2 regions of the Clostridium sulfidigenes genome follow, and region 2 is predicted to be linked to the other one. Evidence: riboswitches for the same ligand, from Rfam matches in the RefSeq annotation. Region 2 holds a riboswitch; the other holds the start of a gene.

Region 1 (5,479 bases), on a different contig from region 2:
AATATTCTAATTTTCAAAAATATAAAACTCTCTACGGAGCTAACATTTAAGTAATATAATATTTAAATTAAGTTTGCATCCTAAATTTAAAATTCAAGATGCAAACTACAATATTAATTATATACAATTTTCTAAACAATATTATAATTATATCAATACCAGATTTAAAAATATATAGATAACCATTATTTTCTTAAAAAATCATACTACTAATTAGTATAAATAAAGCTAGCTCAACAATTTCATTATTGGCACCCAGGGTATCTCCAGAATGCCCTCCTATTTTGCTATTACAAAACAAATTAAATATTATAGTAACTATAAGTCCGCCAAGTAAAAGTATAATAATATATTTAATATTAAAGAATAAACTTCCAATAAGTAAAGTAAGAGTTAATGCTCCTGTAAAATATACACCATTAGTATTTCCAATGTAAAAATTCCCAGTACCTTCTTTTTTAGCTGACTTTCCTATTAAAGCAATAAATACAGTAAATAATCTACTTATCATTGGTACTACTATTATCATATAACCTATAGATTTTGTTCCTATATAATATATTCCTAAAGCCTTAACTGCTATATCTATAATCATGGCTAATACTCCAAAAGAACCTACTCTACTATCCTTCATTATCTCAATTATTCGCTCTCTACTTCTAAAAGAAAAGAATCCATCACAGGTATCTCCTAGTCCGTCCATGTGAAGTCCACCTGTAATAAATATTCCAACTATAACTGTAATTATAGCAACCATAGGTAATGGCAACCATATAGATGTAATATAAAAAATTAAATATTCAATAGCCCCAAGAATAGCTCCTACTACGGGAAAATATAAAGTAGCTTTTTTAAAGTTTTCTTTCTCACAAGCCAGAGATATATTTACTGGTATTCTAGTTATAAATTGGAATAACAAAAGAAAATTATTAAAGAAAATCTTTTCTTTTCCTATGGCTCCTAATACCATAATAGCTATTATAGCTAAAATTATCAAATTTTTAATCATAACACTGCTCCTCGTCTATCCCTTTATTTTTAGTCCTTGTCCACAACAAACTAAATATACCTCATCACAAATATTTGCTACATGTTGATTTATAAAACCTTGAATATCTCTAAAAATTCTAGATAATTTGTTTTCAGGCACTAATCCCCATCCAACTTCGTTGGTAATTAATACAACTTCCTTATCTAACTCTTTACACTTTTCTAAGAATAATGTAAATTCATTCTTTATGCTATTACATATTTTATCTATTTCATCATCACTTATATTATCGTAATTTGTAGTGATTTCAAACATTAAATTGGTAGTCATTATAGTAACGCAATCTAAAAAAATATATCTTTCAGTAAATCTCTCTATTTTTTTATATAAGTCTTTATAACTTTCTAAGGTTTGCCAACTTTTATTTCTGCTTTCCTTATGCTTTTCTATTCTGTGCTTCATTTCATCGTCTGTTACTATAGCTGTTGCTATATATAATACATCATCAGTATGTTTAAGTAGATTTTCTCCATATTTACTTTTTCCACTTCTACATCCACCAGTAACTAAAGTTAATTTACTCATTTTCTTTCTCCTCTTCTTTTATCCTCATAAACAAATTAATTAATATTAAAATTCTACTGGAATTATACTATCAATATAAAAGTACCCGTATTCTAATTTAATTATGGACAAATCTGCATTTTTAGAATTAAACCTCCAATAATTATCTAAACTACCTTCCAATATATAAGTATATATTGTTCTTATAATTCCTCCATGGGTACAAATAAGTATATTCTCAACTGATTCTTTTTTTAGTTCTTCCATAAAGCTTTTCACTCTATTATAAACCTCTATAAAGCTCTCTCCCTTCTCTATGGAATACTCCTTCCAATCATTTGTCCAAGTATCATATTCTAACTTAAATGAATCTTGTAACTGCTTATAGTTTTTTCCTTCAAAGATTCCAAAGTTTCTTTCATTCAATCTAGAATCTACTTTAACCCCTTCTCCTTCATATATTTTTTTAAGGGTTTCCTTTGCTCTTTTTTTTTCACTACAAAACACTTTATCAAAGTTTATATGCTTCAATTTTTCTCCTACCAATTCTGCTTGCTTAATTCCCTTTTCTGTTAGTTCACAGTCTATATCTCCATAGTAAGTCTTTTTTATATTTTCTTCTGTTTCCCCGTGTCTAACTATATATATTTTCAATTACTACACTCCTTTATAAAAAGCTGTATATAAGTAACCTATCTACACCGGTTCATATTCTATTGTTTTCTTATATCTATATAATCCTTTTTATCTATGCCAGCTTCATTAAAGGAATCCATATTATTCATAGTAAAAACAGCACTCTCTATTATTCCAAAGGCTATTGGGCATCCACTACCTTCACCTAATCTCATTCCTAAACTAAACATAGGTTCAAGTCCTAAAGTTTTCATTGCATATTGTGCTCCTGGTTCTGCTGATAGGTGAGATGCAAACATATACCCTGAAGCCTTTGAACTTAATTCCTTTGCACAAATAGCTGCAGCTGATGATATAAGCCCATCAATTACCACTGGCACTTTATATATAGCACCTCCTAAAAATACTCCACAAAGGCCAGCTATATCAAATCCACCTACCTTACTAAGCACATCTATTACATCATTTTTGTTAGGCTTATTTATTTCAATAGATTTTTTTACCATAGCCTTTTTATGGGACAATCCATCATCTGTTAGACCTGAGCCTTTACCAACTATTAAATCACTATCAATTCCAGAGAATACACTTATTATAGCTGCAGAAGTAGCTGTATTACCTACTCCCATCTCACCAGTTCCTATTAAATCATATCCTTGATTTTTTAACTCCTTAACAATATCAATTCCTATCTTTATAGCTTTGATAGCTTCTTCCCTAGTCATTGCAGGACCTTTAGTCATATTACTTGTACCATATCTAATCTTTCTGTTAATTATTCTAGGATCAGTAAATTCCTTATCCACTCCTATATCAACCACAGTAGTATCATTATTGTAGTATCTACTCAATATACACACTCCAGTAGTACCCTTTACAAAATTTTCTGTAACTGTAGCTGTTACCTCTCTTGGGCATGAAGAAACCCCTGATTCTTGAATTCCATTATCAGCACACATTATAACTATATTTTTCTTTTTTATTTCTTTTATATGCTCACCCTTAATACCACTAAGTTTTACAACAATCTCTTCTAGGACTCCTAAACTTCCTATAGGTTTGCTTAAATGATCTATGTAATTCTTAGAATTATTCATTACTTCTCTATTTACCTCTTCAATACCACTTAATAACTTTTTTAATTCATCCACTCTTATCACTCCATCTAAATTTATTCTGTAAAATTTATTCTTTAAATAGTTTTATTATAACTAAAAACACCCTTATCCTCTAAGATAAGGGTGTTAATACACATAACTAAATTTATTAAACTAAAAAATAGTTTGATATACTCTTCCCTCCGAAGGTCTCAACTAACAAAGTTTTAGGCAGGTCTCCTGGCTCACGGCTTATCCTCATCATTCCCTTCCCAGTGAATTACCAGTGGTATCATGACTTGTATCCGTACACAGTAGCGGGGGCTGCAGTGGCTTTTAACCACTTTCCCTATTAAACTTAATGTACCTTAAACTATTATTCATTTAACTTAAATTATATACTACTAGCATAACTTATTCAACAATCTTTATGGACTCCATATTGAATAATACATATATAACTTCAGGTTATTAACTATAAATATAAATTAAATTTACATAACATTCGTAAATATCCCTATTCCCTTGAAAAATTTATGAAATAGTGGATAATTATAATTGATAAGTAATATCATTTGAATTACATTTATAACTTTACTATAATACATAAACTGTATTTTAAAATAGTTTATAAAAATTAACTTAAGATTGGAGACGTACTATGAGTAATAGAATTAAAGGAATAATATTAATTATTTTATCTGCCTTTGGCTTTGCAATGATGTCTGCCTTTGTAAAGCTATCTGGAGATTTACCCTCTATGCAAAAGGCTTTTTTTAGAAACATAGTTTCTTTTGTCATAGCTCTTGGTATGATTATATATCACAAAGAAAGTTTCTTTGGCAAAAAAGAAAACCAAAAGCTTCTTATTATGAGATCCACTTTAGGCACATTAGGAGTAATATTAAACTTTTATGCTATAGACCATCTTATTCTTTCAGATGCTAATATGCTTAATAAGCTAAGTCCTTTCTTTGTAATACTTTTCTCTGCTATCTTTTTAAAAGAAAGATTACAGCTAAGGCATATTACTATCATTGCTATTGGTTTCCTTGGATCACTACTTATTATAAAGCCTGCTTTTAGTGTAGACATAATTCCTTACCTCATAGGGCTTTCTTCTGCCATATTTGCTGGCTCTGCCTATACCTGCGTTCGAGCCATTGGAAACCGTGAAAAGCATTATACTGTGGTGTTTTATTTTTCTTGCTTTTCTGTAATAACAATTTTCCCATTTATGATATTTTCTTATACACCTATGACTTTGATTCAATTTACCTACTTAATATTAGCCGGTATCTTTGCAACTATAGGACAATTTGGAATTACTCTAGCCTATAAGTATGCACCTGCAAAAGAAATATCAATTTTTGATTACTCTAATATAATCTTTTCAGCTATTATAAGCATGGTAATATTTAACCAATCCCCTGATATCATAAGTATTTTAGGATACATAGTTATATTTTCTGCTTCACTTTACATGTTTATGTACAATAAAAAACTAGATAACCTTAAATAATATTTTTAAAAGGGTTGTCTCAAAGTTAATTCTTTTGAGACAATCCTTTTTATTATATATCTAAGGTCTTTATTTCTCTATTTAATATAGTAATTTATTATTAATTTATGTTTAGCTTAATAATTTCCTCCAAATCTTTAATAAATCTTAAGATTTATTAAAGGTATTTCTTAAGATTTACCATGTAAAATAAAACCATAGTAAAAATTATGTAGAATTAATGGGGGGTTTAAAATATGAAAATATTAATTCTTACAGGAAAATTTGGTATGGGCCATTATTCAGTATCTAAATCTTTATGTGAACAAATTCAGTCTAATCATCCTAATGCATCAGTAGTTATAAAGGATGTTTTTGAATACTCATTACCAAATTATTCCAACGCAATTTATAAGGCTTTTAATGTTATGGTGAACAAAGGTAGTGTGTTTTATAATCAAGTTTATAAAATTACGGAAAATAGAAAATATAATATGAATCCTATGTTTTTAAAATACTTTCTTCCTAAGCTTGATAACCTAATTAAAGATGTAGAACCTAATATTATTATTTCTACTCTACCCTTTTGCTCTCAACTAATATCAAGATATAAGATGAAATATAATCCATCTCTTCCGCTTATAACTTGCATAACGGATATTAGTAGTCATTCAGAGTGGCTTAATGATA
Region 2 (16,527 bases):
GAGCTTCTTTATGCAGCTGCTGCAATTCCACCTGGAACAGATGCTTTAGATTCTGGAGCAATTAAAAACGTAGTTCAGTCAGCAGGATTTGAATTGACAAATCTGTTAGATGAACCTACTGCTGCCAATGCTGTACTTAAAATTCAAAATGGTGCAGTTGTTGATATCGGTGGTGGTACAACTGGAATATCAATTTTAAAAGATGGAAAGGTTGTTTATGTTGTTGATGAACCAACAGGAGGTACTCATTTCTCATTAGTTATTTCTGGTGCTTATGGAATGCCTTTTAAAGAGGCAGATAAGTTTAAAAGAAATAATGAAAATCACAAGGAAATTTTACCTGTGTTAAAGCCAGTAGTTGAAAAGGTGTCATCAATTATTAACCAGCATATTAAGAATCATGATGTGAATGAAATTTCTTTAGTTGGTGGTACTTGTTGCTTAACTGGAATTGAAGAAATTATTCAGAAACAGACTGGAGTTTATACTCACAAACCTAAGAATCCTATGTTTGTTACACCACTTGGAATAGCATTAAGTTGTACACAAGATATTATGGAATAATAAGGAGAGTGTTTTAAAGTGGATTTTAGAATTATAAAATCACCTTCCCAGAGCACTAAAGATATTCTTATAAGACGGATTGGTGGAAATTGTAAAACCAAATTAGACGGTGTTGATGCAATAGGACTTGTTCAAGGCAAACTTATCGATATGATATATGCTACAGATATTGCTGAGAAAAGTGCTGGTGTCACTGTTGAAGATATAAAGGGCACATGTCCCCAACACATGGTTTTAATTGGAATTTTTGGCGACACATCATCAGTTGAATCTGCAATAAATGAGATTAAACTGAAAATGAAAGAAGGAAAAACAATATGATAGTAGCAAGACTTATTGATAATGTATGGGCAACTAGAAAAGCTGAATCACTTAACGGACTTAAGTTTATGCTTGCTGAGGAAATTGGTGGAGTAGATGAAGGACGTAGATTTATTGTTGTTGATAATATCAGTGCAGGTATTGGTGATAGAGTTATCGTTAGTACTGGATCATCTGCTCGTAGAATGTTAGGCGATGATAATATACCTGTAGATGCAGTTGTTGTTGGAATAGTTGATAATGATTGTAACTTTGGTTAAACACAATCTTTCTTAAAAATAATCATAGGATTTTAGGTTTTTTATAGATACCAATATTATTTGAAAGGAAGTGAAAATATGAAAAAATTAATCTGTGCAAAAGATATTGAACAATTAATATTAAAGGGTGAAAAAGTATTTTATATAGATGGTAGTGAAATAATTACACCATCAGCTAAGGATCTTGCAAAGAACAATGAAATACTATTTACTACAGAAGCTCCTGCACCTAAGGTAGAGACTTTAGAAGCTAAAAAGGTTCCAAGCATAGAAGGTATGGATAGTGAAATGATGCTTAATTTCTTCAGAGCAATGATGGACAAGGGTCTTTTACAAGAAATGCTTGAATGCTTAAAACCAAAGAATCTTATATTTGAAGCTGAAAGTGATCCTAATGGACTTAAAGTTGTTAGAGGAAAAACAGTAAAAATGGACGTATTCGACACTGGAAATCCAAATGCAAAAGCTTATTTTCAAGAGTTAGTAAGCAAAGAAGAATCAAAAATGAGTGCTGGATTTTTAGTTATTGAAAATTCAAAATTTGATTGGGAATTAACTTATGAAGAGATTGACTATGTTATCGAGGGAACTTTAACAGTTGAAATCAATGGAAAAACATATACAGCTCATGCTGGAGATGTGCTATTTGTTCCATCTGGTTCTAAAGTAGTTTGGGGTTCTCCAGACAAAGCAAGGGTATTCTACACAACATATCCAGCTAACTGGGCAGATCTTTTATAAATTAGGGGGATTGACCTATGCAAGCACTTGGTTTAATAGAAACAAAAGGATTACTTGCATCTATTGAGGCAGCTGACACAATGGTGAAATCCGCAGATGTAAGTATTATTGAAAAGACCTATGTAGGTGGCGGTCTTGTTACAATTGCAGTTACAGGTGATGTAGGTGCAGTAAAAGCAGCTATAGAAGCTGGAGTAGCAGCTGTTAAAAATCTTAATGAAGAAGCTTTAGTATCAGAGCATGTAATTCCACGTCCTCATGAGGAGTTGGAAAGCATAATTGGATCTAAATCTTCAGTGGAAACTCAAGAGGCTTTAGTATCTGATGAAAAAGTTGAAGAACCTGAAGAGATTCAAGAGACTCAGCAGATCCAAGATGCAGAAGACTTAGAAGTTGTAGAAGAAATTCAAGAAACTGAAGAAGTTGAAGAAATTCAAAATAGTGATGCTTTAGACAATGATTTAGATAAACTTCATAAAGGAAGTTTAGAGAATCTACATAAACATGATGTAGATAATTTAGTTATTAAAAATGGTATTGAAAAAACCGTTTTAATATTATCTAAGCTAAAGGTAGTTAAGCTTAGAAATCTAGCTCGTGAATATAAAGATTTTGGTATTACAGGTAGAGTGATTTCAAAAGCAGGTAAAAATCAATTACTTGCTAAATTCAAATTGTATTACGAGAAAAATTAGATATTGTAAGGTTTACGAAAGGAAGTAATGACCAATGGAGAACTTTGATAAAGATTTACGTTCAATACAAGAAGCGAGAGATCTTGCTAGACTTGGAAAGGTGGCAGCTAATAAAATTGCTGATTATACTGAAGAGCAAATCGATAAAATTTTACGTAACATGGTTAGAGTTGCAGAAGAAAATGCAGTTTGTTTAGCACAAATGGCAGTTGAAGAAACTGGTTTTGGTAAAGTTGAAGATAAAACTTTTAAAAACCATTTAGCAGCTACTATACTATATGAATCAATTAAAGATATGAAAACTATCGATATAATTAGAGAAGATGAGGTAAACAAGCTAATAGAGATTGCTGAGCCAGTTGGTTTAGTTATGGGTATAGTACCTTCAACAAACCCAACTTCTACTGCTATTTTTAAAGCTATGATTTCAATTAAATCTCGTAATGCTATAGTATTCTCACCACACCCATCTGCTGCAAAATGTACAATTAAAGCAGCTCAATTAATGCACGATGCAGCTGTTGAAGCTGGTGCACCAGAGAATGTTATAACATGTGTAACTTCACCTTCAATTGGAGCTACAAATGAGTTAATGAAAAGCAAAGAAGTTGCTATAATAATAGCTACAGGTGGTCCAGGAATGGTTAAAGCTGCTTACAGTGCAGGAAAACCAGCTCTAGGTGTTGGTGCAGGAAACTCTCCAGCATACATAGAAAAAACTGCCAACATAGAACAAGCTGTTAGAAATATTATGGCAAGTAAAACTTTTGATAATGGTACAATCTGTGCATCAGAACAATCAATAATCTGTGAAGAATGTAATGAAGCTGCAGTTATTCAAGAGTTCAAAAAGCATGGTGGATACTTCATGACTAAAGAAGAAACTGATAAAGTTTGTAAATTATTATTCAAAAATGGACATGCAATGAATGCTAAATTTGTAGGAAGAAGTCCACAAGTTATTGCAAGTGCTGCAGGAATTGAAATTCCTCAAGGAACTAAAGTACTTATAGGAAGACAAAACGGAGTAGGTGAAGGTAATCCATTATCATTTGAAAAACTTACAACAGTTCTTGGATTCTATACAGTAAAAGATTGTTACCAAGCATGTGATTTAAGTATTGAATTACTTCAAAATGGAATTGGTCACACAATGAGTATCCATACTGAAAATAAAGATATAGTTATGAAGTTTGCTAAAAAGCCAGCTTCTCGTATCCTTGTTAACACTGGTGGAACACAAGGTGGAACAGGTGCAAGCACAGGTCTTAATCCTTCATTCACTTTAGGTTGTGGTACATGGGGAGGAAGCTCAGTATCTGAAAATGTTACTCCTGAGCACCTTATAAACATTAAGAGAGTTGCTTATGGTTTAAAAGATTGCGCAACATTAGCATCTAATGACCCAACTTTCAACTGTATAAAAACTGCTGAGAATTGTCACAGCGTACAAAATCAACTTATGAATATGAGTCCAGATCAAATTGCAGCAGCTGCAGCGGCTTTAAGTAAAGATAACGCTTGCGTTAACAATACTAATTGCAATACTGATAGCACAAAAAATGAAGAGATTTTAGACTTAGTTAACCAAATAGTTGCCGCTATGAAAGGGGCAAACTAATGGATAATTGTGAAGCAGTATTAAAACTTTTACTAGAAGCTGTGAAAAACGATGGACAAAAAACTGCATCTCAGGGAAATTCATCTGAGATTCCAGTAGGAGTTTCTAATAGACATGTACATCTTTCACAAAAGGATTTAGAGAGTCTTTTTGGTGCAGATTACAGTCTTACAAAACTTAAAGACTTATCTCAGCCTGGACAATATGCATGCAAGGAACTTGTAACAATTTGCGGACCAAAAGGTGCAATTGAAAAAGTTAGAATCCTTGGACCTGTAAGAAGTAAGACTCAGGTTGAAGTATTAAATGGAGATTGCATTAAACTTGGAGCAGCATCAAATGTAAGACTATCTGGAGATTTAAGCAGAACACCTGGAATTACATTAGTAGGACCAAAAGGTTCTGTTCAAATTGAAGAAGGCTTAGTAGTTGCACAAAGACATATTCACATGACACCTGAAGATGCTAAAAACTTAGGAGTTTGTGATGGAGATATAGTATGTATAAAATTTGACGATTTAAGAGGCGGAATATATAGTAATGTAGCTATTAGAGCTAATGATGCTTCAAAACTTGAATGTCATCTTGATATAGAAGAAGCTAATGCAATGGGCATTAACTCAAAATCAAAAATAACAATTGTAAAGTAAAAAAAGTAACAAAATAAGTGGTTATAATTAAAAATTATAATATAAATAAAAGATATTTAGGAGGATTATAAAATGAAATACGATGCATTAGGAATGATAGAAACAAAAGGTTTAGTAGGATCAATTGAGGCAGCTGACGCTATGGTTAAAGCAGCTAACGTATATTTAATAGGTAAAGAATATGTTGGAGGCGGACTTGTAACTGTTATGGTTAGAGGAGATGTTGGAGCTGTTAAAGCTGCTACAGATGCTGGAGCTGCTGCTGCACAACGTGTTGGAGAATTAGTATCAGTTCACGTAATCCCACGTCCACATTCTGAGGTTGAAGTAATTCTTCCATCTTCTAAAGAAGTTGCAAAATAGGATTTTAATAACATTTTAAAAATAGAAACGTCGCTAAAGATAATTTAGCGGCGTTTTCTTTTTTTCTTTTTTTGCTATTATAATATAAAGATAATTTTAGAATAACTAGATAATTATGTATTAAATGTATTATAATTATTAAATACTACAATTTAAGCTTTAATAAAGAAAATTAATTTAGTTGGGGGATTAATATGGAGAAGAAGATAAAATTGATTATAACTGATTTAGATCGGACCCTTTTAAGGACGGATAAAAGTATTTCTAACTATAGTTTAGATGTTATAAGAAGATGTAAGGAGCAAGGAATATTTATTGCTATAGCTACAGCTCGTTCTGAACGAGCAGCTGCTAAATACATTAAATTAATTAATCCTGATATTGTAATTTCTAATGGGGGAGCATTAGCAAAGTGCAAAGATGAAGTTATTTATAAATGTATGCTATCAGCACAGGTATCTGATTCCCTAATTAAAGATTGTGTGATGAGTTCAAATATTGGTGAAATAACTGTTGAAACTGAAAGTGGATATTATTCCAATAGTGAAGAGATAAATAAATTCGGTGAAGATTATACTCATGCTAAATATAATGATTATTCCAAGTCACTAAAATGTATGACTTATAAAATAACTGTGGAGGTTTTCGAAAGTAAAGCTGCAGAGGAGCTAGCTTCTAAGTATCCACAATGTAGTTTTCTAACTTACGTTGGAGAAGATTGGTGTAGATTTGCTCATAGAGATGCCACAAAAATTAATGCCATTAATGAAATCGTTAAATATTTAAATATTAATCTAGAAGAGGTAGCTGCATTTGGTGATGATATTAATGACCTAGGAATGATAAAACATTGTGGACAAGGCATAGCAGTATCAAATGCAATTAAAGAAATTTTAGAATGTGCATCACATATTACAGGAAGTAATGATGAGGATGGTGTAGCAGCTTATATTAGAGAAAATTTCTTATAATAAATTCATTAAGGGAGTGCTTTAATATGAAAAAGAAACTAAAACTTATATCAACATGTTTAATATCTATTCTTTGTTTAACAGCTTGTTCAAAGGTAAATGAAAATCCAGAAGTAAAGGCTTTGAAAAAAAGTGTAATACCAATAAGTACAGTGGAAGCTGATAATGGCTTTAAAGATTTAATGCCACTTAAGGATATATTAAAAGATAAGAAAATAGTTGCCATGGGGGAAGCAACTCATGGTACTAGTGAATTCTTTAAAATGAAGCATAGATTCTTTGAATTTTTAGTAGAAGAAATGGGATATAGAGTCTTTGCTATGGAATGTGACGGGGGTGGCGGACAAGTCATAAATGACTATATTTTAAAGGGGGAAGGTAATGTAGAGGATTCTTTAGATGGATTAGGATTATATAGAACTGAAGAAATAAAAAACATGATAGAGTGGATGAAGGAATATAATGATGATCCATCTCATAAAGAAAAAATTAGATTTTATGGATTTGATATGCAGGGGATAGTAGATACACTTCCTAAACTTAGTTATTATTTAGGAAAATTAGATAAAGAGCTACAGACTAAGGTAGAAGAAGATACTCTTAACACAATTTATAGAAATGATATTAAAGCTCTTACCAATGAACAACTTGATAGTATCCTATTAAATATAAATGAAATTCAGAAAGATATGGAGAATGCAAAAGAAAAGTACTTAAAGAACAACTTACAGAATGAGTATGAGTTAGCTATATGGAATCTAAACCTTGTATCACAATGTGTAGAATATCATATAGAAGTTAATAAAAGTGTAAATCATATAATTGAATCAGTATCAGTAATGAAGATACGAGATAAATATATGGCTGCCAATGTTAAATGGATACAAGAGCATGAAGGTAAATTAGGAAATGATAAAGTTATGCTATGGGCGCACAATGTACATGTATCATATATGGATGATATTTATAAATATATGGGTAAAAATTTAAAGGAAATGTATGGAGATGAATATTATTCTATAGGCTTTGAACTTTCTAGAGGAAGCTTTAATACAAGTGATATGTCTACTGGGACTTTGACAAGATTTGATATAGATAATAATGGTTCTGAATATTTAGCATACAAATTTGATAAAACTAAGATACCTATATCATTTTTAGACTTTAATTCAGCATCTAAAAGTGAAAAAATATCAGAAATATTATCGGAGAGTCAAAGTTTTAATCATAATGGTGGATTTTATTATAATGAAAATACTCCAAAAAGAATTCAATATATACCTAAAAATTTGTTTGATGGATTAATATATATAAAAGAAACTACAGAGTCTAAGCTCGTATACTAAAATAAAAAAGCTAATGGGGGATAATAAATATGAAAAAGAAATTAAGACTTATATCAATTGTTTTATTATCTATTCTTTGTTTAACAGCTTGTTCAAAGGTAAATGAAAATCCAGAAGTAAAGGCTTTGAAAAAAAGTGTAATACCAATAAGTACAGTAGAAGCTGGTAATGGCTTTAAAGATTTAATGCCATTTAAGGATATATTGAAGGATAAGAAGATAGTTGGCATGGGGGAAGCAACTCATGGGACTAGTGAATTCTTTAAGATTAAACATAGATTCTTTGAATTTTTAGTAGAAGAGATGGGCTATAGAGTCTTTGTTATGGAATGTAATGGTGGAGCTGGACAAGTAATAAATGATTATATTTTAAAGGGAGAAGGTAATGTAGAGGATTCTTTACCTGAATTATATAGAACGGAAGAAATAAAAAACATGATAAAGTGGATGAAGGAATATAATAATGATCCATCTCATAAAGAAAAGATTAAATTCTATGGGATGGATATTGTTGATATATTAGATACACTTCCTAAACTTAGTTATTATTTAGGGGAACTAGACAAAGAGCTACAGACTAAGGTGGAAGAAGATACTCTAAACACAATATATAGAAATGATATTAAAGCTCTTACAGCTGAACAACTTGATAGTATCCTATTAAATATAAAAGAAATTAAGAAAGATATGGAGAATTCAAAAGAAAAGTACTTTAATAACAACTTACAGAATGAGTATGAGTTAGCTATATGGAATCTAAATCTTCTATCCCAATGTGTAGAATATCGCATAGAAGCTAATAAAAGTGTACATCCATTTGTCCTATCAGTTGCAGCAAGTAATTTACGAGATAAATATATGGCGACCAATGTTAAATGGATACAAGAGCATGAAGGTAAATTAGGAAATGATAAAGTTATGCTATGGGCACACAATATACATGTTTCATCTATGGATGATATTTATAAATATATGGGTAAAAGTTTAAAGGAAATGTATGGAGATGAATATTATTCTATAGGCTTTGAATTTTCTAGAGGAAGTTTTAATGTATATGATGGTATGTCTACTAATAGTTTTACAAAATCAGATATAGATATTAGTGCTTCTGAATATTTAGCGTACAAATTTGATAAAACCCAGGTACCTATATCATTTTTAGATTTTAATTCAGCATCTGACAATAAGGAGTTATCAGAAATACTATCAAAGAATCAAATTTTTAATTTTAGTAATGCATTTTATGATGAGAGTATTCCAAAAAGCTTTCAATATATACCTAAAAATTTGTTTGATGGATTAATATATATAAAAGAAACTACACCTTCCAAAATACAATAAGGCATTAAAGTTTGAAAAATTAGTCAAATAGAAGAATAACATAGTTAAGAGGATAATTTAGTATGAACAATAAAGATTTTATAAATATAAACTACCTTAAACATGGTAATAAAAAACAACAAAATTCATATAAAGTACTTAAGGAGCTGGATATATTTAATGTTTTAAGAAAGTTTAATCCAATATTAGTAGGGACTATACCTATTAATATTGATATAGAAAACAGTGATTTAGATATAGTATGTGAAGTTTATGATTTTAAGGAATTTCAGAAGAGAGTAGAAGATAGGTATTTTATGTTTAGTAAATTTCATATAAGTAATAATAGTACAGATAATGAGACAATATTAACTGTAAACTTTTATGTGGAGGATATTGAAATAGAAATATATGCTCAGTCATTGGATAGTTGTAAACAGAATGGTTATAGGCATATGGTAGTGGAAGATAGAATACTTAGATTAGGTGGAGAAAGAACTAGAGAAGAGGTTGTTATCCTTAAGAAAAATGGATTGAAAACAGAACCGGCTTTTGCAAAACACTTAGGTTTAGATGGAAATCCATATGATGAGTTATTGAGATTAGAAGAATGCAGTGATGAGGAAATTAAAAATATGTTAAATATGATATTCAGCAATAAACATTAAAATAACTACTAAAACTTCTAATTTTAAGGTAAAACAATAGTTAGGGCTATAATTAATGGTTTGACATGAAAATTAGAAGGGTATAATATAATATTAACAATTGAATATTATGGAAGATGGGTTCGGTTATATTCTCCTATAACTGATTAAAAGAGAAGCTGGGTGAAAATCCCACACGGTCCCGCCGCTGTAAGAGAGGAGTTTTCTTCTAAGATGCCACTGTTTTTTATGGGAAGGCAGAAGAAAATAATGATACTTGAGTCAGAACACCTGCCTATTTTTTACGCTATAATTCTACGAGAGATGGAAGGGTGTGATTTAATCTATGATAAATAAGATTTAAGACCTTTTAGTTTTAGTAGCTAAGAGGTTTTTTAATTTACCATTAATAAAGCAATAAATTTAAATTATTAGTAAGGAGTGAGTGTATATGAAAAGAGCACAATTCGATAAGGAAAGTTTATTATTAGTTATATCAGAAGTACCAAAGGTTTTGAAAAACCTAGATAATATTATAGATAGGAATAATGAAAAAATAGATACTGAAGAAGGAAACTTTAAGGCGGAATTTACTAATTTTATAGAGCTTTTAGGAAAATATATGAGTAAATGCCTAGTGACTATAAGTGAGCCTTATAATGAAAATTTATATAGTGTAAGTATAGACAACTCAGTAGATGCTGGATTTTTACCACAAATATCATCTGAGTTTTATAACTATTTAAAAGGCTTTAAAAACTGTGAAGAAACTATAAAAAATGTATCCTATAAGGAACTATATAAATTCTACGTGGATAACCATGATAACATAGATAAATTATATGACCATATGATAGAGTTTACTAACAAATTATAAAAAATAAACCGTACCCTAAAAGGTGCGGTTTATTTTTATAATTAAATCTTTAATTTAGTTAAAAAGTGAACTGAAGAATTCGCTAATCCAGCTAAATAGTTTATCAAAGAAGCCTGAATCCTTAAGTTCTTTTCCTAGAGCATTCATTTCATCTTTAAATTTAGATGCACTTTTGTCTAAGGTATCCTTAAGTTTAGAATAGTCTAAGTCTAGGTCATTTATATTAGACATCAATGTAACCATATTGTTTTGAATGGTAGCACTTATATCTACATCATATTTTTTTTCAACTTTTTCAATAATTTCTTTAATTTCCTCTTCGCTAGAAGGCTTGTCTTTTATAACAGCTGTTTTAACTTCGTTGATAATTGCAGAAGCTTCTGTATCCCCTATCTCTTCAGCTAAGTCTAGGGATACGTCTATTTCCTCTTGAGCGGCTTTTTTATTAGAGGTAGATAATTCACCACCCATTATATTCTCAGCACCAGCAAGGATTCCAGCAAGAGCTGATTCTCCAGTTACTTCAAAAGGAGCTGAGGCTGTAACCTCTGCATTCAATATTCCAGAAGTAATTAATGCATTTGCAAGCATATCATTAGTTACTAGTGTTAAGTTAGAAGAGTTTACTGTTACGCCATTTTCCTTTTGTAATAGCTTAACATAGGCACTAGAATACCATCCACCTGTAAAATTGGCTAATTCTTTTTCATCAAGACCAAATTGTTTTAGTGCCATTTTACTGTCTACATATATAGCTTCAATATTGTCTGGAGCTTTAAAGTACTTTCTTAATTGAGCTTCTTGACTATCACTTAAATCAGAACCAAAGCTTAGAATTTCACCACTTGGGTATTCACCATGAATATCTGCAAAAGCAGTTGTAGGTATAGATATACATGTTAAAATACCTATAGTCATAGCTAATTTTTTAAAAAATTTCTTTGACATGTTAAATTCTCCTTATACTTAAAATGTAAGTAATACTATCTATATAATAAAATCTAGATAGTTACTTTATATATCTTATTATATATATTATATTTTATATTTATAGGATATAGAATAAATATTAATAAATTTGTAAGAAACGAAAAGAGTAAATTAACTGTAACATCTATGGAAATTAAACAATTTTAGTATTAGAATGGAATTATAGTTAAATTTTAAAATAAAGGTGGGATTTGGGTGTATAAAAATCAAATAGAAGAATATTTTCACAATCATAAGGATGAAATGTTAAATGACATATGTGATTTAATAAAGATAAGAAGTGATAGATCAGAGACTAAAGAAGATATGCCTTTTGGAGAGGGTCCAGCAAAAGCTCTTAAGGCTGCTTTAGAGCTAGCAGAAGGTATGGGATTTAAAACTACAAATTATGATAACTATGTAGGAGCTATTGATTTTAATGATAAAGAAAAGCAATTAGATATTTTAGCCCATCTAGATGTAGTACCGGTTAGTGATGATTGGACAGTTACAAAACCTTTTGAGCCAATAATAAAAGATGGTAAATTATATGGAAGAGGTTCAGCGGATGACAAGGGACCAGCATTAGCAGCTTTATATGCTTTAAAGGCTGTTAAAGATTTAAATATACCTTTAAGTAAAAATGTTCGTCTTATATTAGGAACAGATGAGGAATGTGGAAGTTCTGATATAGCATATTACTATAAAAAAGAGAAAGAAGCACCTATGACTTTTTCACCTGATGCAGACTTTCCTGTTATAAATATTGAAAAGGGAGGATTACATAGTCCCTTTGAAAGTAAGTTTGAAGAAGATAACAACTTACCAAGAGTGATTTCTATGACAAGTGGAGTTAAGGTTAATGTAGTTCCAGATACTGCAATTGCAGTTGTGGAAGGTTTCTCAGAGGAAGAAATAAATAAATATTGTATAGATGCGGCAAAAAGTACAAATTTAAAATTCACCTTTGATAAAGACGGTGAAAGCTGGGTTATTAAGGCTAAGGGAGCAGGAGCACATGCGTCTACTCCTGAAAATGGAAATAATGCTCTTACAGGAATGTTAGAATTACTCACATCTATGCCATTTGTAAGTAGTGAAGGATTTAAGAAACTATGTGCTGTTAGCAAGTTATTCCCACATGGAGATTTTAAGGGGGAAGCTTGTGGTATTAAGATGAGTGATGATCTATCTGGTGAATTAACTATAACTTTGAATATATTTAAATATACTACTTCAGAGTTAAGCGGAACCTTTGATTGTAGAGCACCACTTTGTGCAACTAATGAAAATGTGCGTGATGTTTTAAGAGACAATATGGCAAAGGATAATATAATCTTATCTAGTGATGATATGTTCCCAGCTCATCATGTTGATGAAAACTCTGAGTTTATACAAACTCTTTTGAAATGTTATGAGGAATATAGTGGACAAAAGGGTGAATGTATAGCCATAGGAGGAGGTACTTATGTTCATCATATTAATAATGGAGTAGCTTTTGGATGTACAATGCCAGGTACTGATAATAATTTACATGGTGATGATGAGTTTGCAGTAGTAGATGAACTTCTACTTAGTGCTAAAATATTTACTCAAGTAATTATTGATCTATGTAAATAATATTTTAATTTAATAAGCCTAGTTAGGATAAATAGAATAATAATTTCATTTATCTTAGCTAGGCTATTTTATAGTAGTTAAATAGGTAAGAAGAGTATTAAATATTCTTCTTATTATAACATGGATTTAACCATGTTATAAAACAGCAAAATCCCTGAAACCAGCATGAATAGAACAACTAGTTAACTAGTTTTATAGTTTTATAGTTAAATAGGTTTATATGTAAATAGTTTCCTAAGTGAGATTTTATTATAATTAGTATATGATATTATGTTATAACATATCGAAGTTATAGTGAATATTTTATTTCATATATAAAGGAGAATAATATAATGGAGAAGTTTGAAGGACAACTTAAAGAAGCAATGGGAAAAGGTGGAGCATATATAGAGATACCTTTTAATGTAAAAGAAATTTTTGGAGCTAAGAGGGTTAAAGTTAAAGCTACTTTTGATGGGGTGCCATATAGGGGATCTATTGTTAGAATGGGAACAGAGTGCCACATAATAGGTGTAACTAAAGATATAAGAAAAAAGATAAATAAAGATATTGGAGATTATGTTAAAGTTATAGTTGAAAAAGATGAGGAAGAAAGAAAAATTAATCTTCCTGAAGATTTTAAAATAAGAATTGAAGAATCTAATGAAGTGTATGATTTTTGGAATAGTTTATCTTACTCTAATCAGAAGAAATATGTGGATTATATAGATTCTTCTAAAAAGGAAGAAACACGAAAAAAACGAGTAGAGGATTCGATAAATAAGTTAATTAATAAAGAGAAGCTATAAATAAAGTCCCCAAATCCTATGTAGTACAAAGATTATTGATGAATAGTCTGTATAATAAAATCCCTGCAATACTATATTACAGGGATTTTAATAAGTTTTGGGTTGTATAAACTCTAGTTTCATTCCTTTAAAAGTACCTGGGGGGGACAAATTTTAAAAGGGAATCTTATGAAGCTAGAGTATGTATAGATAATATTATTTAAACTACAGCTCAGAATTTACTAGGCTGTAGTTATTATATTTTAAATTAAATTACTTTATATATTATTTATTATTTGGAAAAAAAGTTGGTGCTTCAATTAAGGTTGCAAAAATATATTCATGAGTATGGGCATTGTCTCTACTTGTTTTTCCTTTTACAAAGTGAACATGCTTACCGTTGCCAACATAAATAGCTGGTCCAGTAGTATCACAAATTTCATGGTAATGATTATAGAAATCAGTATTTGTTTCAAGTTTGTGAACGTGTGAGTTACGGTAAGGAATAGCTTCACCAGTTACACCAGCAAATCGATGGTTGTGAATATTGCTACAGTCTACACAACCAGATTTTGTAGAACCATTATATTCATGAACATGGGTTTGAACTTCATGTCTACAAGAATCATTAGAAGTATTGCTATTAGAATTATTACATTTATTGTGTTTTATATAGTCGTTACTGGCATCATATTCATAATTAGAATAGCTAGGATAATATTCATAATTCTCATAGTCTTCAAAAGCATCATTAAAATTATCATAGTTATTATACATATTACTCATTTATTTCCCTCCAATGCCTTAGAGGCATACTACATATTATGATTATTCTAATATATTGGTGACACCTTTATTATGATTTTTAAAAATATATTTTATTAAAAGATATATTTTTCTTATAAAACCTTTTAGATAATATTTTAGAGTGAAATGTAGCATAATTAAGATATATATTTTATTTCATTACTACTTTTAAAGTTTTATTTAATATCAATAGAAGTAGATATTAGTTAAGGGAGAGGAGGAGTAGGTTTGAGTTCAATAATATATATACAGATTATAGGATTAATAATATTAATAATACTATCTAGCTTTTTCTCTGCATCAGAAACTGCCTTAATGTCTATTAGCAAGATAAGGGTTAGACATATGGTAGAGGAAAACATAAAGGGAGCTAATAGAGTTAAGGAATTAACTGATAATCCTAGTAGCTTATTAGCATCAATTTTAGTTGGGAATAATGTTGTGAATATAGCATCATCTTCTTTAGCAACGGTTTTAGCTATTAGTCTTATTGGAAGTAGAGGTGTGGCTATAAGTACTATAATAATGACTATAGTAGTACTTATTTTTGGTGAGATTACCCCAAAAACTTTAGCTTCACAAAATTCTGAGCAAATATCACTAAGAGTTGCAAATCCAATATTTATTATAAGTAAGATGCTTAAACCAGTAGTTATCATAACTACTACAATATCAAAGTTCTTTATAAAATTACTTGGAGGGAAAAGTGATAGTAATAAACCATTTATAACAGAAGATGAATTAAAAATCATGGTAGACGTTAGTGAAGAGGAAGGTATACTAAAGTCAGAGGAAAAGGATATGATTCATAATGTATTTCAATTTGGAGACCTTTATGCAAAGGATGTTATGGTTCAAAGGGTAGACATAATAGCTTTAGATATAGAGGAAAGTTTAGATAAGATTATTTCAGTTATAAAGGAAGAGGGGTTTTCAAGAATACCTATATATTCAAATACTATAGATAATATAGTGGGGATATTAAATGTTAAAGATATTATATTTATGGAAGATACTAAGGGATTTAGTTTGAAAAACTATATGAGGGAAATAACCTATACCTATGAGTTTAGAAAGGTTACAGAGCTATTTAAAGATATGAATAAAAATAGGCAGCATATGGTAGTAGTCCTTGATGAATATGGTGGAACCGTTGGAATTGTAACTATTGAAGATTTAATAGAGGAGATAGTTGGAGATATAAGTGATGAATATGATGATGAAGAACCAGAAATATATGTGGTAAAGGAAGATGAGTATATAGTTGAAGGAAGTGTTAGAATAGAGGATATAAATGAACTTATAGGAACAAAAATTGAGTCCGATGAATTTGATTCCATAGGTGGATTTATAATAGGTGTGCTAGGAAGATTCCCTAATATAAGCGAAGAAATAATTTATAGTAATTATAGATTTATAATTGAAGATATAGATCGGAATAGGATAAAGAAAATTAGAATATATACATAGGTAGGAGTAAATAAAGAATAGATATTAATAAAACTTTACTAATATCTATTCTTTTATTTATAGAATTTATTTTGCTTATGTTGTAAAGCTGTTATAGAGCTAAACTAAGAGCTATAAGACCTTGTCCTACATAGTAACATAACAAGTTTAATGCTGTCATGTAAGATGGTGATTTTTTATGAAAATATATAAAGCATAAAATTAAATCAGATAAAAAGAAGAGACATGCACCTATAATTATAAGTATAGTACTTAAATAGTTTTCATGGATTAAGGGAGTTAATGACAATGCCCTTGTAACCATAAAACTAATTATAATTGAATAAGTAACAACTAGTTTATAGGCTCCTTTAAAATCAAAGCCTTTTATTAGATTTAAAAATAGAATAGAGATTATTGAAATTAGTATAAATAATAGAACATGCCAAATTAGCACTGGGGTAAGAGTAGCAAAGGCTAAAGAAAAGAATATATGAGCAATAGAAAAACTAATTAATCCATATACAAACATTTTGCTTA

What was found. Region 2 has a riboswitch for cobalamin ahead of ACTNBA_RS13725 (hypothetical protein). Riboswitches for the same ligand answer to the same signal wherever they lie in the genome.
Region 1: linked by a shared signal. The riboswitch ahead of cobT (nicotinate-nucleotide--dimethylbenzimidazole phosphoribosyltransferase) and the one ahead of ACTNBA_RS13725 (hypothetical protein) in region 2 are both predicted to bind cobalamin.

What each region holds. Positions count from the first base shown of each region.
Region 1 covers NZ_JBQHQR010000009.1:121,638-127,116, reverse strand. The annotation lists gene cobS (adenosylcobinamide-GDP ribazoletransferase) at 194-1,009, opposite strand; gene cobU (bifunctional adenosylcobinamide kinase/adenosylcobinamide-phosphate guanylyltransferase) at 1,025-1,576, opposite strand; gene cobC (alpha-ribazole phosphatase) at 1,622-2,209, opposite strand; gene cobT (nicotinate-nucleotide--dimethylbenzimidazole phosphoribosyltransferase) at 2,269-3,342, opposite strand; cobalamin riboswitch at 3,502-3,674, opposite strand; gene ACTNBA_RS12100 (DMT family transporter) at 3,950-4,810, shown strand; gene ACTNBA_RS12095 (MGDG synthase family glycosyltransferase) at 5,047-5,479, shown strand, end outside.
Region 2 covers NZ_JBQHQR010000012.1:45,151-61,677, reverse strand. The annotation lists gene eutJ (ethanolamine utilization protein EutJ) at 1-564, shown strand, start outside; gene ACTNBA_RS13780 (BMC domain-containing protein) at 583-885, shown strand; gene ACTNBA_RS13775 (EutN/CcmL family microcompartment protein) at 882-1,145, shown strand; gene ACTNBA_RS13770 (EutQ-related cupin domain-containing protein) at 1,224-1,886, shown strand; gene ACTNBA_RS13765 (BMC domain-containing protein) at 1,904-2,581, shown strand; gene ACTNBA_RS13760 (acetaldehyde dehydrogenase (acetylating)) at 2,616-4,202, shown strand; gene ACTNBA_RS13755 (phosphate propanoyltransferase) at 4,202-4,852, shown strand; gene eutM (ethanolamine utilization microcompartment protein EutM) at 4,925-5,215, shown strand; gene ACTNBA_RS13745 (HAD family hydrolase) at 5,410-6,186, shown strand; gene ACTNBA_RS13740 (erythromycin esterase family protein) at 6,213-7,532, shown strand; gene ACTNBA_RS13735 (erythromycin esterase family protein) at 7,562-8,872, shown strand; gene ACTNBA_RS13730 (DUF4269 domain-containing protein) at 8,935-9,519, shown strand; cobalamin riboswitch at 9,621-9,811, shown strand; gene ACTNBA_RS13725 (hypothetical protein) at 9,950-10,375, shown strand; gene ACTNBA_RS13720 (DUF1002 domain-containing protein) at 10,430-11,323, opposite strand; gene pepV (dipeptidase PepV) at 11,561-12,964, shown strand; gene ACTNBA_RS13710 (YdeI/OmpD-associated family protein) at 13,297-13,752, shown strand; gene ACTNBA_RS13705 (YmaF family protein) at 14,017-14,403, opposite strand; gene ACTNBA_RS13700 (HlyC/CorC family transporter) at 14,767-16,008, shown strand; gene ACTNBA_RS13695 (lysoplasmalogenase) at 16,100-16,527, opposite strand, start outside.